2 regions of the Macrococcus sp. CoH-51_TC_04 genome follow, and region 2 is predicted to be linked to the other one. Evidence: riboswitches for the same ligand, from Rfam matches in the RefSeq annotation. Region 2 holds a riboswitch; the other holds the start of a gene.
The links. A riboswitch is a leader RNA that binds a small molecule or an ion and turns the genes downstream of it on or off. The one in region 2 is predicted to bind lysine.

Region 1: linked by a shared signal. The riboswitch ahead of ACZ2V4_RS03240 (amino acid permease) and the one ahead of ACZ2V4_RS01590 (aspartate kinase) in region 2 are both predicted to bind lysine.

The regions. Positions count from the first base shown of each region.
Region 1 is NZ_JBVGOY010000002.1:58,277-69,347, reverse strand. It holds gene coaE (dephospho-CoA kinase) at 1-351, shown strand, start outside; gene ACZ2V4_RS03280 (glyceraldehyde-3-phosphate dehydrogenase) at 471-1,481, shown strand; gene ACZ2V4_RS03275 (DMT family transporter) at 1,562-1,882, shown strand; gene ACZ2V4_RS03270 (DMT family transporter) at 1,882-2,196, shown strand; gene ACZ2V4_RS03265 (SGNH/GDSL hydrolase family protein) at 2,232-2,933, opposite strand; gene nrdR (transcriptional regulator NrdR) at 3,057-3,521, shown strand; gene dnaB (replicative helicase loading/DNA remodeling protein DnaB) at 3,530-4,870, shown strand; gene dnaI (primosomal protein DnaI) at 4,870-5,790, shown strand; gene thrS (threonine--tRNA ligase) at 6,109-8,037, shown strand; lysine riboswitch at 8,090-8,263, shown strand; gene ACZ2V4_RS03240 (amino acid permease) at 8,389-9,834, shown strand; ribosomal protein L20 leader region at 9,866-9,990, shown strand; gene infC (translation initiation factor IF-3) at 10,009-10,545, shown strand; gene rpmI (50S ribosomal protein L35) at 10,558-10,758, shown strand; gene rplT (50S ribosomal protein L20) at 10,786-11,071, shown strand, end outside.
Region 2 is NZ_JBVGOY010000001.1:313,425-324,495, forward strand. It holds gene ACZ2V4_RS01580 (CvfB family protein) at 1-413, opposite strand, end outside; gene ACZ2V4_RS01585 (ABC-F family ATP-binding cassette domain-containing protein) at 588-2,189, shown strand; lysine riboswitch at 2,252-2,425, shown strand; gene ACZ2V4_RS01590 (aspartate kinase) at 2,497-3,720, shown strand; gene ACZ2V4_RS01595 (aspartate-semialdehyde dehydrogenase) at 3,739-4,728, shown strand; gene dapA (4-hydroxy-tetrahydrodipicolinate synthase) at 4,740-5,630, shown strand; gene dapB (4-hydroxy-tetrahydrodipicolinate reductase) at 5,627-6,349, shown strand; gene dapD (2,3,4,5-tetrahydropyridine-2,6-dicarboxylate N-acetyltransferase) at 6,365-7,081, shown strand; gene ACZ2V4_RS01615 (M20 metallopeptidase family protein) at 7,136-8,281, shown strand; gene alr (alanine racemase) at 8,278-9,363, shown strand; gene lysA (diaminopimelate decarboxylase) at 9,341-10,612, shown strand; gene cspA (cold shock protein CspA) at 10,756-10,956, opposite strand.

The DNA of each region.
Region 1 (11,071 bases), on a different contig from region 2:
CGTGATAATTTAAATCAAATTGTTCACCCAATCGTACGACGTCTGATGGATGAAGAGAAAGCTGCCGCACTTTCCGAAGGCAAGGTGGTAGTTATGGATATACCACTTTTATATGAAAATAAGCTCGAACATACTGTCGATGAAGTATGGGTTGTATATGTGTCATACGATATACAAAAAATGCGTCTGATGAAACGAAATGAACTTTCAGAGTCAGAAGCAGATGCACGTATCAGTAGTCAGATGTCGATGGATGAAAAGCGAAATAAAGCGGATATCGTCATTGATAATTGTCGTGATTTAGAGGCACTATATCAACAGTTAGATACGTTAATCAAACACTATAAATAGATATAAATTTTCGAAAAATTCAAATTTTTTAATTTGCAGAAAATGCTCTTCACAAGCGCTTTCATTGTGTTATACTATTTCTAAGTATTAGTATAACACTTTGAAGGGGAGATTATTTAATGAAAACAAGAGTAGCGATTAATGGGCTAGGAAGAATTGGCAGAATGGTATTTCGTGCAGCATTATTCGATGATAATTTAGAGGTAGTAGCAATCAATGCGAGCTACCCGCCTGAAACATTAGCTCATTTAACGAAATATGATACTACTCATGGTAAGTTTGAACTTGATATTGAACCAACTGAAAATGGTTTACTTGTGGATGGTAAGAAGATTGAACTCGTATCTGAACGTAATCCGGAATTATTACCATGGAAAGATATGAATATTGATATCGTTATCGAAGCGACTGGTAAGTTTAACGATGCAGAGAAAGCTGCTGCACATATTAAAGCTGGCGCTAAGAAAGTACTACTTACTGCTCCAGGTAAAGGTAATGTTCAGACCATCGTGCGTGGAGTGAACTGTGCACAGTTAGATGTTGAGAAATATGATGTTATTTCGAACGCTTCATGTACAACAAACTGTCTAGCACCAGTTGCTAAAGTATTGAATGATAAATTCGGTATTAAGAATGGTTTAATGACGACAGTTCATGCATATACGAATGACCAGAAGAATTTAGATAACCCACATAAAGATTTACGTCGTGCCCGTGCATGTGCCCAAAGTATTATTCCAACTTCTACAGGGGCTGCAAAAGCATTGTCTCTAGTATTACCGGAACTACAAGGTAAACTTCATGGAATGGCGTTACGTGTACCAACAACGAATGTTTCGTTAGTCGACTTAGTTGTAGATTTAGAAAAAGAAGTCACAGTCGAAGAATTAAATAAAGCATTTAAAGATGCAGCTGATAATGAACTTAAAGGCATCTTAGATGTAACATACGAGCCGTTAGTATCAGTGGATTTCAATACGAATCCACATAGCTCTATCGTAGATGGGCTCTCAACGATCGTTATGGAAGGTTCAAAGGTTAAAGTATTATCATGGTATGACAACGAATGGGGTTACTCTACTCGCGTTGTAGAACTTGCAGGATTAATGGGTGAACAGTTAAATAAATAGTTTCCTTGAATAACGCCGTCCAATTTAATTGGGCGGCGTTTTATGTTATGTTAGGTAGGTGTTGAATCAAGGAGGTATTTATGAACTGGATAAAATTAATAATTGCAGCACTGTTTGAGACAGGATGGGTTATAGGACTTGCACACGCAGACAGTGCGGTCGAATGGATACTCACTCTAGTGAGTGTGACATGCAGTTTTTATTTATTGCTAAATGCAACTAAATATTTACCTGTGGGCACAGCTTATGCGATATTCGTCGGACTTGGTGCGACGCTTGTCACGATTGTTGATGTAGCGGTGTATGAAGTGCCATTTGGCTGGCCGAAAGTAGTGCTGATTACAATGCTTATCATAGGTGTTATCGGCTTAAAGGTTGCTACTGAGGAGGAGAGCGTATGATGTACTGGATATTTCTTATCATTGCAGGATTGTGTGAGATGCTCGGCGTATTATGGATGAATATGTACAGTAAGTCTGGTAAGCGTCTCTATATTTTATTGCTGGTTATTACGTTTGGAATTAGTCTTTACTTCCTGTCCTTATCTTTAGCAGGGATTACGATGAGTACAGCATACGCGATATGGACTGGTATCGGTGCTGTTGGCGGGACATTGCTCGGCATTATCTTTTACAATGAATCAAGACATCCGCTTAGAATATTATGTATCGCGATTATACTAGGGTGTACCATTGGACTTAAATTATTAAATTAAGGAGAAACAGGTATGATACCTATTTCTCCTTTTTATTAGTTTTTCAATTGTATTGGATATGGCAATGTCTTTACGAGCGTGTCCACCATCCTATCATAACCGAGTACGTGAGGGTGGAGACCGTCATCAGTAAGTTCATTGCGTAAGTAGTCGATACCTTCTTTAGTTTCAGTCATCATTGTGTAGTAATCAATAAATTGTGCATCATGTTTTATGCACAGCCGAACTATTTCCAGGTTGATTGCCTTAACAAGTTTAGAACGCGTAATAAATCCGTCGAGCTGTGGACGATTCGTTGAAGTGAGTGTTGCTACAGCAATATTAATATTCTTGGCTTTAGCCATAATAACCATTGCTTCAATATCTTCTAAAATACGTGTCTTGATGTGTATCTGGTTGGCTTCAGTTTGATCATCATCAAGTTCTTTCGTGTTATTGATACCGATGGCTAATACAATCCAGTCAGGTTTCAGCTGAATGGCATCCGCAACAAAACGTTCGCGTACCCACTGAGAACGATCATTACCGATACCGCGGTTAATAATACGTTTACCATTATGTAACGCGAAATAGCTATCAAGGTCCCAGTAATCTGTAATGGAATCTCCGATGAATACAATGCCGACCGGATCTTTAAGGTAAAGAATCGTTTCATTTCTGTGGTTGAAACTTTCTCTCAGCTTATTTACAGGGTTTCCTTCTTCTCGTTTTGACAGATGAATATAATGAGGTCTCATTTGTTCATTCCTTTCTTTGGTTTATTGGTAGATTATCCAATTGTAGCAAGTGTAAACTTAAATGTTTAGTAAATAAACATGATAATGTATAATTGAGAAATAAATATAAATGAGGTGAGTGTCTTGAAATGTCCAAAATGCAGCTTTAATCAATCGAAGGTCGTTGATTCAAGACATGCAGACGATATGAATGCGATCAGAAGACGTCGTGAATGTGAACAGTGTGGTACACGTTTCACAACGTTTGAACGCATAGAACTACAGCCTTTGATTGTCGTGAAAAAAGATGGAACAAGACAAGCCTTTAATCGTGATAAAATTGTACATGGTCTTGTGCGTGCATGTGAAAAGCGTCCTGTTCCGTACGAATCTCTCGAACAGATTACGGATGCAGTGGAGAATGCATTAAGAGAAAAAGGGCAGTCTGAAATTTCATCTGTCGATATCGGTGAAATTGTAATGGAGCACCTGATGCAACTGGATCAAGTGTCTTACGTACGCTTTGCCTCTGTCTACAAAGAATTTAAAGACGTCGATCAGTTGCTCCGTACGATGAGTGATATACTCAATGAAAAGAATAAAAAGTAGGTGCAAAGATGGAGCGTTATTTTACTGAATTGAATGGAACCGATGAGTTTATCGTTATCAGCAACTATGTTGCAACACAAGTTACTGAAGATGTACTAACTACATTATATACACCCCTAATCGGAGTTGAATGTATTGGCGTCTATCAGTTTATGCGTCAGTTTCTCACAGGTTATGATCAGACAAGCGACGTCATCAATCATTATGTTATTTTAAGTGAATTAAAGATGAACTTAGCGCACTTTGAAGTAATACGTAAACGTTTAGAAGCAATTGGACTACTGAAAACATATATGCGTATTGAAGATAATCAGAAGTTTGTCTATAAACTCATTGCACCCGTCATGCCATCTCAGTTCTTTAATGATCCAATGCTCTCTGTATTCTTGTTCCAGCAAGTAGGTAAGCCGAGATATCAGCAGCTAAAGTCAAGGTTCTGTAATGAAACGTTAAATCTGGACGGTTATCAAGATGTGTCAAGTAAGTACATGGATGTATTTGGTACACCGAAATCTCCGGAAAAGGCTATTTTTGAAGGAAATGAATATCTGGTAAAGCAGCATGAATCGCTCGGAATACCCGTTCACCAGCATACGTTTGATTTTGATTTACTGGAGATGCTGCTCGCACAGAATTTAATCACGAAAAGTCAACTGCCGAAAGCGACGCGTAACTTAATTGTTCAGCTAGCGACACTGTACGATATCGCAGCACATGATATGCGCGGCATCATTTTGAAATCACTGACGAGTGACCAGCAAATTTCACATGAAGATTTACGTAAGAATGCCCGGGACTTCTATCAGATTGAACATGACGGCCAATTACCGCAGTTAACACCTCAGCAGGTAAAAGATGACGCACCAGAAACGAAACTGACCTGGTTTGAATTGATGGACACGACAAGTCCGATAGATATGCTTACTTCATTTAGTAAGTCTGAACCGACAATTAAACAAAAGCGTATGATTGAATCAATATTAGAACGCGAGCAACTGCCATTTGGTGTAATGAATATATTATTGCAGTATGTCATGTTTACAAATGATATGAAACTGCCGCAGAGTTATATCGAAGAGATTGCTTCAAACTGGAAGAAACAGAAGCTATCGAACAGTGAAGCAGCCTACAAGTATGTGAAGTCATTTGAACAGAAGAAGCAGGAGAAATTGTATAATAAAGCAAATCACTATAAAAAGAATAATACGGTGCAAAGAGAACTGACACCGAAATGGCTGCTTGAAGAACAACAGCCAGCAGTTAAAGAGGATACAGATAATATTGACCTGGAAAAGGAAAGACAGAAGTTATTAGAAGAATTAAATCAATCATGGGAGGAGGATAAATGATGAAACATATGGGTTCGATACTGCATACGAACAGCGATATATTTAAACGTATTGAGGCAATAAAAGAAGAAACGATTAAAGAACCTGATATTAAGCAGTTTATTAAAGAGAATCACATAACAGATAAGATGATCGATAATGATTTATCTGTACTACAAGAATATAAAGATTCTTCAAAGATGTGCGATGCATGCGAATCTTACAGTAAGTGTAAGAACTTTGTACCAGGACATACCCCTGAACTGTATGTTGAAAACAATAAAATTAAGATTAAGCATCTCCCTTGTCCATCTAAACTCGCTCATGATGAAGCTCAGAAGATGAAACAGTTTATTACTGCAATCCACATGCCGAAGGACGTATTAAATGCAAAGCTTGCACAGATACATTTAGATGATAAAACGCGTATCGATATCGTGCGTCAAGCAAACATCATTTGTCGTGATATCGCAAGAGGTAATGATACGAAAGGAATGTATATTCACGGTGCTTTCGGCACAGGTAAGTCGTTTATACTGGGTGCGATTGCCAACGAACTGAAGGAACGCTATATTTATACGACGCTCCTGTATTTTCCTGAGTTTATTCGAGAACTTAAAAATGGCTTCAGTGATGGTACATATAACGAACGGCTTAACCGTGTGAAAAATACGCCTGTACTTATGCTGGATGATATCGGTGCAGAAGATTTGACGCCATGGGTACGTGATGAAGTGCTTGGACCTATTCTCAACCACCGTATGATGAACAATATGCCGACATTCTTTAGTTCAAATTTCGATTTCAAAGAATTATCTCATCATTTATCAATGACAAAGCATGGTGCTGAACAGACGAAAGCAATGCGTATTATGGAGCGCATCGAGACATTAAGTGATGCTTATATGTTATCAGGTAAAAACTATAGACGTGAAAAATAAAATTTGAAAATCCCGACAATATGTGTATAATATTAGGTAACAAACAACAGAAATGTTCGTCTATATGAATAACATCATAAGGATAAGACGATGATTCCTTAATTTATAGAGAGCTGATGGTGGTGAGAATCAGCATTTAAGATCATTTGTTACTCCCTTATGTTCATGATAGTTAATCGCTATCCGGCTCAAGACCGTTATCTTATGTAGAGTTGCTGAGCAATCAGTAATTAGGGTGGTACCGCGAATAGACTTCGTCCCTTTTGGGATGGGGTCTTTTTGTTGTTTAAAATAAAATAAAAAAGTGAGGCGTTTTGAATGAGTGAAATTAATATTAAATTTCCAGATGGTAATGTAAAAAGTTTTGAGGCTGGCGTTACAACTGAAGATATTGCAGGTTCAATCAGTCCTGGTTTAAAGAAGAAAGCTTTAGCAGGAAAATTTAATGGACAAATGGTTGATTTATCAACAGCACTTGAAACAGATGGAGACATCGAAATCATCACGCCTGAGTCTCCTGAAGGTATTGAAGTATTACGTCATTCAACTGCCCATTTAATGGCTCAAGCGCTAAAGCGTATGTATGGTAATGTGCATTTCGGTGTAGGTCCTGTTATTGAAGAAGGTTTCTACTATGATATCGATACAGAGCATAAGATCTCTAGTGAAGACCTACCTGAAATTGAAAAGACGATGCGACAAATTGTCGGAGAGAATATCAAGATTGAGAGACGTGTTGTCAGTCGTGAAGAAGCGAAGAAGATTTTCGCTGATGATCCATACAAACAGGAACTAATCGATGCAATCCCTGAAGATGAGAATGTCACTATCTATTCGCAAGGAGAGTTTACAGATCTTTGTCGAGGTGTGCATGTGCCTTCAACTGCTAAGATAAAAGAATTCAAGCTATTATCAACTGCTGGTGCGTATTGGAGAGGTGATGCAGATAACAAGATGCTGCAGCGTATTTATGGTACTGCATTCTTCGATAAAAAAGCGCTGAAAGCACATCTGAAGATTCTTGAAGAACGCAAAGAACGTGATCATCGTAAAATCGGTAAGGAGCTGGAGCTCTTTACAACAAATCAGCTTGTAGGTGCAGGTTTACCGTTATGGTTACCAAATGGTGCAACAATTCGACGTGAATTAGAGCGTTATATCGTGGATAAAGAAGTTGCACTTGGTTATGATCATGTATACACACCGATTATGGGATCGGTTGATCTGTATAAGACGAGTGGTCACTGGGATCATTATCAAGAAGATATGTTCCCTCCGATGGAAATGGACAACGAAGCGCTTGTACTACGCCCGATGAACTGTCCACACCATATGATGGTATACAAGAATAAACCACATTCATATCGTGAATTACCAATACGTATCGCAGAACTTGGTATGATGCATCGCTATGAAGCGAGTGGAGCGGTAAGCGGGTTACAGCGTGTGCGTGGTATGACATTGAATGATGCGCATATATTCGTTCGTCCTGACCAGATTAAAGAAGAATTTATTCGCGTCGTTCAGCTTGTTATCGATGTGTATAAAGACTTTAAGTTCCAAGACTATAAGTTCCGTCTAAGTTATCGTGATCCAGAAGATACTGAAAAGTACTTCCAGGATGATGAAATGTGGGAACGTGCACAATTGATGCTTAAAGAAGCGGTAGATGAAATGGGACTGGATTATGAGGAGGCGCCAGGAGAAGCCGCATTCTATGGTCCTAAATTAGATGTACAGGTTAAAACAGCTTTAGGTAAAGAGGAGACACTCTCAACTGTACAGCTGGATTTCTTATTACCAGAACGATTTGATCTGGAATATATCGGTAGTGATGGTGAGAAACATCGTCCAGTAGTAATCCACCGTGGTGTGATCTCTACGATGGAGCGCTTCGTTGCTTTCTTAACTGAGGAGTATAAAGGAGCCTATCCATTATGGTTAGCGCCTAATCAGCTTGAGATTATCCCAGTTTCAAATGAGGTACATTATGACTACGCGCGTAAACTCTATGATGAACTGAAATCACAAGGTGTCCGTTGTCATATCGATGACCGCGAAGAAAAGATGGGATACAAGATTCGTGAAGCTCAGATGCATAAAGTTCCTTATCAGATTGTTGTAGGAGATAAAGAAATTGAGCATAATGAAGTGAACGTTCGTCAATATGGTAAGAAAGAATCTAAGACAATCGATCGTGATGATTTCATCTGGTCTATTGTAGATGAGATTCGTCTAAAAAAATAAGCTTGAAAAATTATGATAAGTAATGTATATTTATCATTAACTTAATATTCCTCGTTGAGGTAGAGGTCGCATTGTTTAAGAGTATACTGATGGATACGTCATACACGTAATTGAAACCAGTAGAAAGGAAACGATGCCGAAGAAGCTAAGTGTATGAGCTTAAATTCTGGGCTGTTACTGAATAAGTAACAGACTGTCACACATATTGTGATGCGCTACTAAATGGTAAGAAGAATCATTTATGGATGCATACAATTGTGTGCATCCATTTTTATTTATAGAAGGGAAGTTATTACTTTGTCAGAAAGTACAAATCAAGTACAAAGAAAATTGAAGCAGCGTCATATATCTATGATTGCCATCGGTGGATGTATTGGTACAGGATTATTTATGACCAGTGGAGGAGCTATCCGTGATGCTGGACCCGGTGGGGCGTTACTTGCATTTACAATTATCGGAATTATGGTCTTCTTCTTAATGACATCACTTGGAGAAATGGCAACGTATCTTCCGATTTCAGGAAGTTTTTCAACTTATGCAACACGATTCGTTGATCCGTCACTTGGATTTGCATTAGGCTGGAACTATTGGTTTAACTGGGTGATTACTGTAGCGGCGGATGTGAGTATTGCTGCAAGTGTAATTAAATACTGGGCACCGATGGACTTCTTACCAGGCTGGGCATGGAGTTTAGTCTTTTTAGCCATCATTTTATTTTTGAACACATTATCAGTGCGCGTATATGGTGAAAGTGAGTATTGGTTCGCGATTGTTAAAGTAGTAACAGTTATCTTATTTTTAGGGATTGGTGTACTGACAATCTTCGGAATAATCGGAGGAGAGTATTTAGGGTTCAAAAATTTCACGACTGGTGAAGCACCGTTTCTAGGTCATGGATTAACCGGAAGCTTCTTAACGATTCTTGGTGTATTTTTAGTTGCAGGCTTTAGTTTCCAAGGTACAGAGCTTGTAGGAATTACTGCAGGTGAGTCTGAAGAACCAGAAAAAACGATTCCAAAAGCAATCAAACAAGTATTCTGGAGAATATTAATTTTCTATGTTTTATCTATTCTAGTCATTGGTTTAATCATTCCTTACACAAATCCGAACTTAATGGGAGGAGACAGTGTTGCGAAGTCGCCATTTACATTAGTTTTTGAAAATGCTGGACTTGCGTTTGCAGCGTCATTTATGAATGCTGTTATCTTAACGTCAATTCTCTCAGCGGGTAACAGTGGTATGTATGCTTCAACACGTATGTTATACGCGATGGGTAAAGACGGATTAGCATCCCGTAAATTTTCTGAGACCAATCAGAAAGGGGTTCCGATTCCGAGTTTATTAGCGACCTTCATAGTTGTGCTGATTATCTTCTTAGTTGAACGTGTGGCCAGTGGTGCATATGAATATATCGTTGCGGCAAGTGGATTAACTGGCTTTATCGCCTGGCTCGGTATCGCTATTAGTCATTATAGATTCCGTCGTGCATTTTATGCGCAGAACAAAGATTTATCAGTATTGAAGTATAAAGCAATGTGGTTCCCATTCGGTCCGATCTTTGCATTCATACTATGTCTCTTTGTAATTATTGGTCAGGATACGGACCTGATTATAAATAGAAACTTTGACATGAACGGCTTTATGATTACATATATGGGAATTCCTATTTTCTTAGTATTTTTCTTCTATCATAAACTGAGATATAAAACAAAGAAGATCCCATTAGAAAAAGTTGATTTATCACAAGATACAGATATGAGTAAATATGAAAAAATAGATGTTGACATTGATGCATAACCCTGTTATTATTAAGTCTGTTGAATACGAAACGGACAAGTAGAAGCATCCCGCTTCTCGCCCTGAAGACGCAATAGCAGTTACAGGGTTAAATAACATGGTTAGACATGTCTATTTTTTAGCGGGTGCATAATGCATTCGCTTTTTTGTTTGTCTTCGTAAATCATATAGGAGGTGTCAACCATAGCTAAAGATCAAACTCAAATCAATGACAAAATTCGCGCGAAGGAATTACGTTTAATTGGACATGATGGTGAACAACTTGGTGTTAAAACTAAGTTTGAAGCAATCGAAATTGCAGAACGCGTAAATCTTGATGTTGTTCTTGTTGCACCAAACGCTAAACCACCCGTTGCCAAAATTATGGATTACGGTAAGTTCAAGTTTGAGCAGCAGAAGAAAGATAAAGAAGCACGCAAAAAGCAGAAAGTTGTTACGGTTAAAGAAATTCGTTTAAGTCCTACAATCGAAGATCATGACTTTAATACGAAACTTAAGAATGCACGTAAGTTCTTAGAGAAAGAAGATAAAGTCAAAGTATCTATTCGTTTCCGTGGACGTGCCATTACGCACAAAGAATTCGGTCAGCGTGTATTAGAGAAATTTGCAGAAGAATGTAAAGATCTTGCGACTGTTGAACAAAAACCAAAGATGGATGGACGCTCAATGTTCTTAATGTTAGCGCCTATCGTCGATAAAAAACAAAACTAGGAGGATAAAAACATGCCTAAAATGAAAACTCACCGTGGTGGAGCAAAACGTGTTAAAAGAACTGGTTCAGGGAAATTAAAACGTTCAAGAGCTTACACTTCACATTTATTTGCTAACAAATCAACAAAACAAAAACGTGGATTACGTAAAGCATCTTTAGTTTCTAAAGGTGACCAAAAACGCGTAGCACAAATGTTAACGTACGTAAAATAATAATAGGAATTTTAAGGAGGAATTATAATGCCACGAGTTAAAGGTGGAACAGTAACACGCGCCCGTCGTAAAAAAACGATCAAATTAGCTAAAGGTTACTTTGGTTCTAAACATACATTATATAAAGTAGCAAAACAACAAGTAATGAAGTCAGGTCAATATGCATACCGTGACCGTCGTCAAAAGAAACGTGAATTCCGTAAATTATGGATCGCACGTATCAATGCAGCAGCACGTCAACACGATATCAGCTACAGCCGTTTAATGAACGGATTAAAAGTTGCTGGCATTGATGTTAACCGTAAAATGTTAT
Region 2 (11,071 bases):
AGACGACCATATAACTGATCATTTCGGTCAACGCGTAAACATGCAAATACTTCATCTCCTGCCTCAGGCCACACTTCTTTTAATTTGGGAAGATCTTCCCAAGGGATGATGATCTCACGCGGTATACCGATATCTACGGTTACACCATCGCGGTCTTTTTTGATAACCTTCACCCAATCATAACGATCTGTTGAGATATCAGGTATATTTTGTGTTGCAAATAGATCACCAGTACGACCTGGGTAAACGAAAAATGAATAATCTTCGCCGATTTCTAGCTCATCACCCTCTAATACTTCAGATGCATTGAGCTTTACTTCTTCGCTGTTTGGTCCTAATAAATAATAAGTAGATCCTTCTAAACGGTCTACACGAAGGAAGTCGATACTTCCTGATAATTGTTTTTGTTCCATATGTCTCTCCTTTAAGGCTCTGCCTTTATCAATTACTTATTATAACACATAATTAAAATATAGTCTGTTAATGTATAAATGTACCGGAAAGCATGCTATTATTGAATATGGAATGCAAATTTGTTATCCAAATATGGTATAATTTACGCGAAATAATTATAAAGGAGATCATACATGTTACAAGTATCTAATGTAAGTTTACGTTTCGGCGATAGAAAGTTATTCGAGGATGTAAACATTAAATTTACTCCAGGCAACTGTTATGGATTAATCGGTGCAAATGGTGCCGGAAAATCAACTTTTTTAAAAATCCTATCTGGTGAAATTGATTCACAGACAGGCCACGTTTCATTAGGAAAAGATGAGCGTTTATCTGTTTTAAAACAGGATCACTTTGCTTATGAAGAGGAACGCGTATTAGACGTCGTACTTCGTGGGAACGAAAGATTATGGACTGTAATGAAGGAAAAAGATGAAATCTACATGAAACCTGACTTTTCGGATGAAGATGGTATGCGCGCAGCTGAACTTGAAGGCGAATTTGGTGAAATGGGAGGCTGGACTGCAGAAAGTGATGCACAAGTATTACTCTCTGGACTCGGTATTAAAGACGATCTGCACGAAAAGAAAATGTCAGAGCTTGAAAACAATCAGAAGATCAAAGTGCTCTTAGCACAGGCACTATTTGGTGAACCTGATGTATTATTACTGGATGAGCCGACGAACGGGCTTGATATCCCTGCCATCAGCTGGTTAGAAGAATTTTTAATCAACTTTGAGAACACTGTGATCGTAGTATCCCATGACCGTCACTTCTTGAACAACGTATGTACGCATATTGCTGATCTTGACTACGGTAAGATTAAGATCTATGTTGGTAACTATGACTTCTGGTATCAGTCGAGTGAACTTGCACAGCAAATGTTACAGGATTCAAACAAGAAGAAAGAAGAAAAAATTAAAGAACTTCAAGATTTCGTTGCACGTTTCTCAGCAAACGCATCAAAATCTAAGCAAGCAACGAGCCGTAAGAAGATGCTTGAAAAAATTGAACTTGACGACATCCAGCCATCAAGTCGTAAGTACCCATTCGTTAACTTTAAACCTGAACGCGAAATCGGTAATGAGCTGCTTCAAGTGCAAGGATTATCAAAATCAATTGATGGCGTTAAGGTCTTAGATAACATTTCATTCACAATGAATCCAAATGATAAAGCTGTGCTTGTCGGTGATTCAGAGATTGCTAAGACAACATTACTAAAAATCTTGGCCGGAGAAATGGAGCCTGATGAAGGTACTTATAAATGGGGTGTCACTACAAGTCAGACGTATTTACCAAAAGATAACTCTGAATACTTTGATGGCAAAAACATTGACCTTGTAGAATGGTTACGTCAGTATGCTCCACCAGAAGAACAAACTGAAACATTCTTACGTGGTTTCCTAGGACGTATGCTTTTCTCAGGTGAAGAAGTTCGCAAGAAAGCAACCGTATTATCAGGTGGAGAGAAAGTACGTTGTATGTTAAGTAAGATGATGTTGTCTAGTGCAAACGTATTATTATTAGATGAACCAACAAACCACCTCGACTTAGAAAGTATCACTGCAGTAAATGATGGCCTTAAAGCATTTAAAGGCTCAATCATCTTTACTTCACATGACTTTGAATTCATCAATACTATCGCTAACCGTGTCATCGACTTAAATGTAACTGGTGGTCTATCAAAAGAGATCACTTATGAAGAATACTTAAAGGAACAAGGCGTATTAAAATAATTTTCTAAAAATACTTTACAATTCAGAATACTTTTTGTATGATTATATTCATAACTTAATAAAGAAACAGATGAGGCGCATCAATCATGAGTACATAACTACCCTACTGCAATAAGTTATGGAAAGGGTGCGATGCCGAAACGCTATATTATGTTGCAGCATACATAGTGTTGGATTCACAGGTTAAGAGCTAGGAATCTGTCATTATATTACTATAATGGAGTGCATCGCTTGTATATAAACGTTAACAAGCCCGGAGCATATCCGGGCTTGTTTTTTTGTTGCAGATGCCATAGGGGGATTTTAATTGCATAATCAAATAACTCAATCAAACATTCGTATATTAAAGTTTGGAGGTACATCAGTTAGTGATTTCGATAAGATTAGCACAGTCGCTAATTACTTAAAGGAACGCACAGAAAATAATGAAAAACTAGTTGTCGTCGTTTCTGCAATGGGAAAAACTACAGATGACCTTGTGAGAAATGTCAGTTCAATCTCTAGTACACCGAAAGAAAGTGCATTAGCGATGCTGCTTACTACTGGAGAACAGCAGACCATCTCTTACTTATCGATTATATTGCATGATCTACACGTTGCATCTATTGCGATGACCGGTAGTCAGGCGGGCATTCGCACGAAAGGACATTATCTTAAAAGTAAGATTACTGAAATTAATGATCAGAAGCTCATTGAAAATTTCAAATCACATGATGTTATCATTATCGCAGGGTTTCAAGGTATAAATGAACAGGATGAAATTACTACGCTCGGCCGTGGTGGTAGTGATACTACGGCGGTAGCACTAGCAGCAGCGTTAAGTGCTCCTTGTGAAATTTATACAGACGTTACAGGTGTCTTTGGAACAGACCCACGTATCTATCCTGAGACAAGACATATAGATGAATTAAGCTTTGAAGAGATGATGGAACTCTCCTCTCTCGGATCTGGAGTACTTGAGACAAGAAGTGTTGAAATTGCTAGAAACTATAATATTCCGATTTATCTCGGAAAAACTTTATCGAATGAGAGAGGAACCTGGATTATGCCAAAAGACCAAATACTCGAGAAAAAAGCAGTGACTGGTGTCGCCTTAGATAACGATATGGAGTATGTGACACTAAGCTACCCGATGAATGATACGAAATTATTAAATCAATTATTTGATGAATTAGAACAAGAAGAAGTCAATATCGATATGATATCTCAAATCGTAAACTTAGATGGCCTTCAAATTTCATTCACAATGAAAGACACAGATAAGTTACAGATTGAACGTATTTTTAATAGATTAAGTACAAACTACCCGGCTATCAGCCATCAGTCGCGTTCAACGTATGCAAAGCTTTCTGTTATCGGTTCAGGTATGAGAGATATGAGCGGCGTTGCATCAAAGGTATTTAAATCATTGATTCATAATGAAATCCCCTTCTATCAGGTAACAACAAGTGAAATATCAATTTCATATGTTATAGATAAAGAAAACGGTGAACATGCAGTACAGTCATTATGTAAAGTATTTAATATATAAAATTAAGGAGAGTCAATTATGTATAAAATTGCAGTTGTAGGTGCTACAGGTTTAGTCGGACAAAAAATGCTTGAAGTTTTAGAAAGAAAGCAGATTCCATTTAATGAACTCGTATTATATTCCTCACCGCGTTCAGCCGGTAAATCTATGGAATATCAAGGCAAGACTTATACAGTAAGAGCTTTGACTGAAGAAGAAGCAGACCAGAAATTTGATTTTGTGCTTATGAGTGCAGGCGGTGCTACAAGTGAACGTTTTTCACCTATCTTTGAATCAGCAGGGAGCATCGTAATAGATAATTCAAGTGCTTTTAGAATGCATGAGGATATCGACCTCATTGTTCCTGAAGTCAATTCACCTAAACTTAAACGTAAAATTATCGCTAATCCGAACTGTTCTACGATTCAGTCTGTCGTACCTCTTAAACCACTGCAAGATAAATATGGTATTAGACGCGTCGCCTACACAACTTATCAAGCAGTGTCAGGAAGCGGTGTCGCAGGCATCAATGATCTTAAAAATGGCGCACAAGGGATTGCACCGACAAACTATCCCCACCCTATCTATAACAATGCTTTACCTCATATCGATGTATTCTTAGACAGTGGATACACAAAAGAAGAACAGAAGATGATTGATGAGACGAAGAAGATTCTTGGATTACAAGATGTAAAGGTGACAGCAACTTGTGTCAGAATCCCAGTTCAGGATAGCCATTCAGTTGCAATCAATGTCACACTTGATAAAGAAGCTACAGTTGAAGAGATAAAACAGCTCTTCGAAAATGACGATTCAGTCGTGCTTATAGATAATCCACAGGACAATGAATACCCGATGGCGATTACAGCGACAGGAACTGATCATGTTTATGTAGGACGAATCAGAAGAGATGACTCATTAGAGAATTCCTTCCATATCTGGTGTACTGCCGATAACCTTCTAAAAGGCGCAGCACTGAATGCGGTTCAAATTCTAGGACAGATTCATACGCATCAATTAAATCGATAAGGAGTGAAATTATGAACGTACACTTTAAAGGAACAGGTGTTGCAGTAACTACTCCATTTAATGGACAAACGATAGATTACAGATTATTCGAAGAACATTTAAATTTTCTTATCAATAATAATGTTGAAGCATTAATAATTAATGGGACAACGGGTGAAGGTTCTACATTAACAGAAGATGAAAAACTTAAAACTATTGAAATAGCAGTACGCGTTGCACATGGCAGAGTTCCTGTAATTGCTGGTACCGGAACAAATAATACGCAGGCATCAATAGATCATTCATTAAAGGTCAAAACTTTAGGAGTTGATGGTATCATGCTGATTACGCCTTACTATAATAAAACAAGTCAGCGTGGCCTCATTGCCCATTTCACCGCAATTGCAGATGCTGTAGAATTGCCAGTATTACTCTATAATGTACCCTCCAGAACCAATATGACGATAGAAACAGAAACTGTCGCAACCTTAGCGGCACACCCTTATATATACGGTATAAAAGACGCAACAGGTGATATGAACTATATGAAAGCATTAAAATCTGCGGTCTCTGATGACTTCGCATTGTATAGTGGTAATGATGATAGTGTCCTGCCATTTTATGAAGCGGGTGGCGACGGCGTAATTTCAGTTATTGCAAATGTGATACCAGCAGAGTTCGGTGATGTTTACCGAATATATCAGGTTGATCGCAATCAAGCTGAGCATCAGTTCAATAATGTGCTGCCCCTCATAGATGCATTATCTGTAGACGTCAATCCTATACCGATCAAAGCACTGGTCACTTATATCGGTTATGCGAATGGTGAATTACGATTGCCTTTAGTTCCGATGTTAGAACAAGATACAAAACAGCTGATTGAAGTATATAATCGTATTGCTAAAGGAAGTGATCTTTCATGAAGATTATTTTAAATGGTTACGGAGCTATGAATCAACGTGTGGCACATCTAGCTGAGAATAGAGGACATGAAATAGCAGGTATAATATTAAGCAAAAAAAGGTCAGCACCCTACCCTGTCTATACATCAGACAAATTAGAAACACTTCCAGAAGCTGATGTTATCATAGACTTTTCTAATCCAGCCTTATCTATTCCATTATTAAAAAGTGATGTCGATACCCCTATCGTTATGGCTACAACAGGAGAGAAAGAATTGATTATCGAGCTGCTAAAATTAAAAAGTGCGCACTCTCCTGTATTTTTCAGTGCGAATATGAGTTACGGTGTCCATGTACTTACTGAACTTGTTAAATATGCAGTACCGTTGTTAACGAATATGGATATCGAACTGATTGAACGTCATCATAATAAAAAGGTTGATGCGCCAAGCGGGACACTCGTTAAACTTTTAGATGCAATTACTTCAGAACGTTCATTAAACCCCGTTTATGATCGCACAGACGTTCATACCCCACGTAATAAGGATGATATTGGTATCAGTGTTGTACGTGGGGGTACGATTGTCGGCGAACACGAAATATTATTTGCAGGACATGACGAAACAATTCAGATTACCCATCAGGCATTAAGCAAAGATATATTTGCCAATGGAAGTATCGATGTTGCAGAGAAATTAATTCAGAAAGAAAAAGGCTATTACACATTTGAAAATTTATAATAAAGGAGCATAACAATGCAGGAATTTACAGCACAGGAAATCATACAATACATTAGTGAGTCAGAAAAAAAGACACCAGTTAAAGTTTATTTAAATGGAAACTTTTCAGATGTAACTTTTCCGGAGACTATGAAAGTATTTGGATGCGAGACATCAAAAACAATTTTCACTGAACTGTCAGAGTGGGAAAATTTCTACGAAAATAATAAAACACTTGTGACTGATGTTGAAATTGAATATGACAGAAGAAACTCAGCAATTCCATTGATTGATCAGACAAAAGTTAACGCTAGAATTGAACCAGGAGCTTTCATTCGTGAACATGCAGTCATTCATGATAATGCAGTTATTATGATGGGTGCAACGATTAATATCGGTGCTGTCGTGGGAGAAGGAACAATGATTGATATGAATGCCACGCTTGGTGGTCGTGCAACAACTGGTAAGAATGTTCATGTTGGTGCAGGTGCAGTACTTGCTGGCGTAATTGAACCTCCAAGTGCACAACCAGTGATCATAGAAGACGATGTACTTATCGGAGCAAATGCCGTTGTACTAGAAGGTGTACGTATCGGCAAAGGTGCAGTTGTAGCAGCTGGAGCGATTGTTACTGAAGATGTCCCTGTTGGTAGTGTAGTAGCTGGGACACCTGCTAGAGTAATTAAGCAAGCTCATGAAGTAGAAGGCAGTAAGATTGAGATTGTACAGGCATTAAGACAGTTAAAGAAATAGCAGGAAGCTAATTGTGCTTGTCACAATTAGCTTTAAATTTTATGAGGTGAAACAATGGAATTAGATTATATTACACATATTAGACGCACATTGCATATGTATCCAGAATTAGGATTTGAAGAATACAAAACAACAGAATTAATCAAATCAGAACTTGATAAAATGGGAATCGCTTATGATTCTCCCCTAGGTACTGGTTGTGTTGCTTATATTAAGGGTACAGGAACATCTTCAATTGCTTTTAGAGCAGATATCGATGCCCTGCCGATTCATGAAGAAAATGATGTGCCCTACCGTTCTCTACGTGATGGAGTGATGCATGCTTGTGGACACGATGGTCATACGACAATGCTACTCGCATTAATACGACGCATTAAACAAAGCCATGATATTACACCGTTAAATTCAACTGTTTACTTTATATTTCAGCCATCTGAAGAGTCAGGTGCTGGCGCTCATCATCTACTGAATGCATATCAATTTGAAATTCAGCCTTCATATATATTCGGATTACATATGCAGCCCGATAACGATGAAGGTACATTATTAAGCAGACCTGGTGCATTAACTGCCAGCGCAACTGAATATCGTTTCTTTATTAATGGCACATCGAGTCATGTTGCCAACAAAGAACAAGGACATTCAACTGCTGAAGCCTTGACGATGATACTCAATCAACTCTCTCAAATCCAGCATTATCATCTTCCAGGCTTAAAGTCGAATATCATCCATATCGGTAAATTACATGCAGGTGAAGCAATCAATACAGTGCCTAGCAATGGTTACTTAGAAGGTACAATCAGAACATACGATATGGACAATCTAGCAGTTATTAAACAACAGATGGATCATATTGCAACCTCTGCTCAGTTAATTACCGGTTGTACAATAGAAGTTAAATTTGCGGAAGGGTATCCTCCAACGATAAATAACGAGTCAGCATATGCATTCATGAGCGAAGCTTTGATTGATAGTAAAATCAATAGAATAGAAAAAGAAGAACCTTATTTATTTGGAGAGGATTTCTCTTTCTACGGAAAAGTCATACCCAGCACCTTCGCATTTTTAGGGTGCAGAAATGAAGATAAACAGTTTGTTACAGGGCTTCATACGTCGACGTTCAACTTTGATGAATCAGCACTGATATATGGGATTGACGTTCTGGAAGCAATTTTTAACAGATTTGAGGAATCAAAATGACTGCGCGATGGACTGTAGATCGTACTAAGTTTGTGGAAAATGTGAAATCCGTGAAGAGCAATACTCCTGTAATGGCCGTCGTAAAGAACAATGCCTATCATTATGGACTGGAATTTGCAATAGATGCATTTCTACAAGCTGGTATTACAACTTTTAGTACAACGAATTTAAATGAAGCAATTCTCATAAGAAAAATAGCACCCGAAGCTACTATATTTTTGATGAATCCTGTTACTCAATTCAACGACTTAAGACAATATAATATTCAAATGACGTTACCTTCTCTAGCATTCTATCATAAGTATCAGACTGAATTAGGTGGGATATCAGTACATCTCGAATATGAAAATCTTCTCCATCGCTCTGGATTTAAAACATTTGAAGAAATGAAAGCTGTAATTGATGACAATAATCAGTTACCTGTTCACTTACAGATGAATATTAACGGGATATGGACACATTTCGGTTATGCTGATGAATTTGATGTTACGGAATACGAAAATGAAAAAGAAGCCTGGTTAAAAGGACTGAAATGGATTTCTGAGTATCATGCTTTTGAAATGATCCATAGTCAAAATAGCGCTAGCTTTATGAGAGATAGCCTATTTGATGATCATACACATGTCAGAATTGGCATTATTCTTTATGGAAGCAGACCCTATGCATCATTAGATGAATCTGTTACCCACCAATCATTGACTGTTAGTGCAAATGTAATTCAAGTAAGAAATATATCAAAGGGAGAATCTGCAGGATACAGCTCCGCCTTTACAGCAGAGAAAGAAACGAAGCTTGCTGTAGTAGATATCGGTTATGGTGATGGCATATTGAGGACGAGAAGTAAGCATGACTGCATCATCAAGGGTAAACGTCATCCTATCCGCGCTTTGATGATGAGTCATATGTTTGTAGAAGTAGATGATACAGTGCAAGCTGGAGATGAAGTAATATTATATAGTAACGAGATTAGAATCGATGCGTTCACTTTTAAAGGTGTCGGAGCAAATTCTGAACAGCTCAGTGCACTGAACCATCATTCATTAAAAAAGGAGTATATCAATGACATTAACGTATATCAATAATCAACTTACAATCAACGGACATAATATTCGACAAATTACTGAAGAATATGGTACCCCACTATTTATCTACGATGAGGATGAAATACGTAATCAATGCAGAAGATTTCATAGTGCATTAAAAGCATCTGGATTAAACTACACAATCTCTTATGCTTCTAAGGCATTTACATCTGTTCAGTTATTTAATTTAATGAATGAAGAGCATATGGGACTTGATGTCGTTAGTGAAGGAGAACTATTTACAGCACTACATTCTAAAATTTCACCTTCACAGATCCATTTTCATGGAAACAATAAAACAGATCGAGAAATTAAATACGCGATTGAGTCAGGGGTTGAATATTTTGTTATCGATAGCCTTGATGAAATCGAACGCATCAATGATATTGCGCGTTCATTAGAACAAACTGTAAAAGCAGTACTACGCATTAATCCTGGCGTTGAAGCTCATACGCATGAATTTATTCAGACTGGCCAGGAAGATAGTAAATTTGGTTTAAGTATCAGACATGGACTAGCAATAAAAGGCGTAAGACAAATTGAAGCCGCACCTCATATCGAATTCAAAGGCGTTCATTTCCACATTGGATCACAAATATTTGAGTCTACGGGCACAATCAAGACGATTGAACTTGTCATAAACTGGCTGACACAACATAAAATTGAAATTGATATATTAAATATTGGTGGTGGTTTCAGCATCAAATATACTTCAGAAGATATCAGCTACCCTATCGAAGAAGGTATTAAGAGGATAACTGAAACACTAATAAATGAATGTAAGAAACATTCCTATCCTGTACCAGAAATATCATTAGAACCGGGGCGCTCAATCGTTGGTGAAGCTGGTATTACAGTCTATGAGGTTGGTACTGTCAAAGATATTCCTGATACAAACTGTTATGTATCAATAGATGGTGGGATGAGCGATCACATACGGACAGCATTATATAATGCGAAATACGAACTACTACTTGTAGATCGTAATGAAATACACGATAAAGAAGTAACCGTCGCTGGTAAATTATGCGAATCTGGCGACATTATTATGCGCAATATAATGCTCCCCTCATCAATTAAACGTGGTGATTTGCTAGTGGTTAAAGCGACAGGTGCATATCATTATAGTATGAGTTCTAATTATAACCAGATGTTAAAGCCAGCAGTAATATTTGTCACGAAAGATAACGTACGACAAGTAATAAAAAGACAATCTTTAGAACATCTGACTGCAAACGAAGTTCTTTAATCCCCTATTTATTTTTGGGGATTTTTAAATATAAATAAAAGTTTACATAACATTATTATAATATTTTATAGTTAAAAAATATTAACCCCCAACTAATGTTGGGGGTTAATATTAACGTTCATATATAATTTATTGCATTAAAATTATAATTTGACAACGTTAGCAGCTTGTGGTCCACGGTCGCCTTCAACAACTTCGAATTCCACTGCTTGTCCTTCTTCTAATGATTTGTACCCTTCTTGATTGATCGCTGAGAAATGTACGAATACATCATTTTCTCCTTCGATCTCGATGAATCCAAATCCTTTTTCTGCGTTAAACCATTTTACTGTACCTTGTTTCATAATAAGAAACCTCCACACTATATAATTCAATATGTGATTATTCACATATTACAAAATAAACATGTGCAGTGTATTTCTTATACATCTTCTTACATTTACTTTGTAATATGGAATA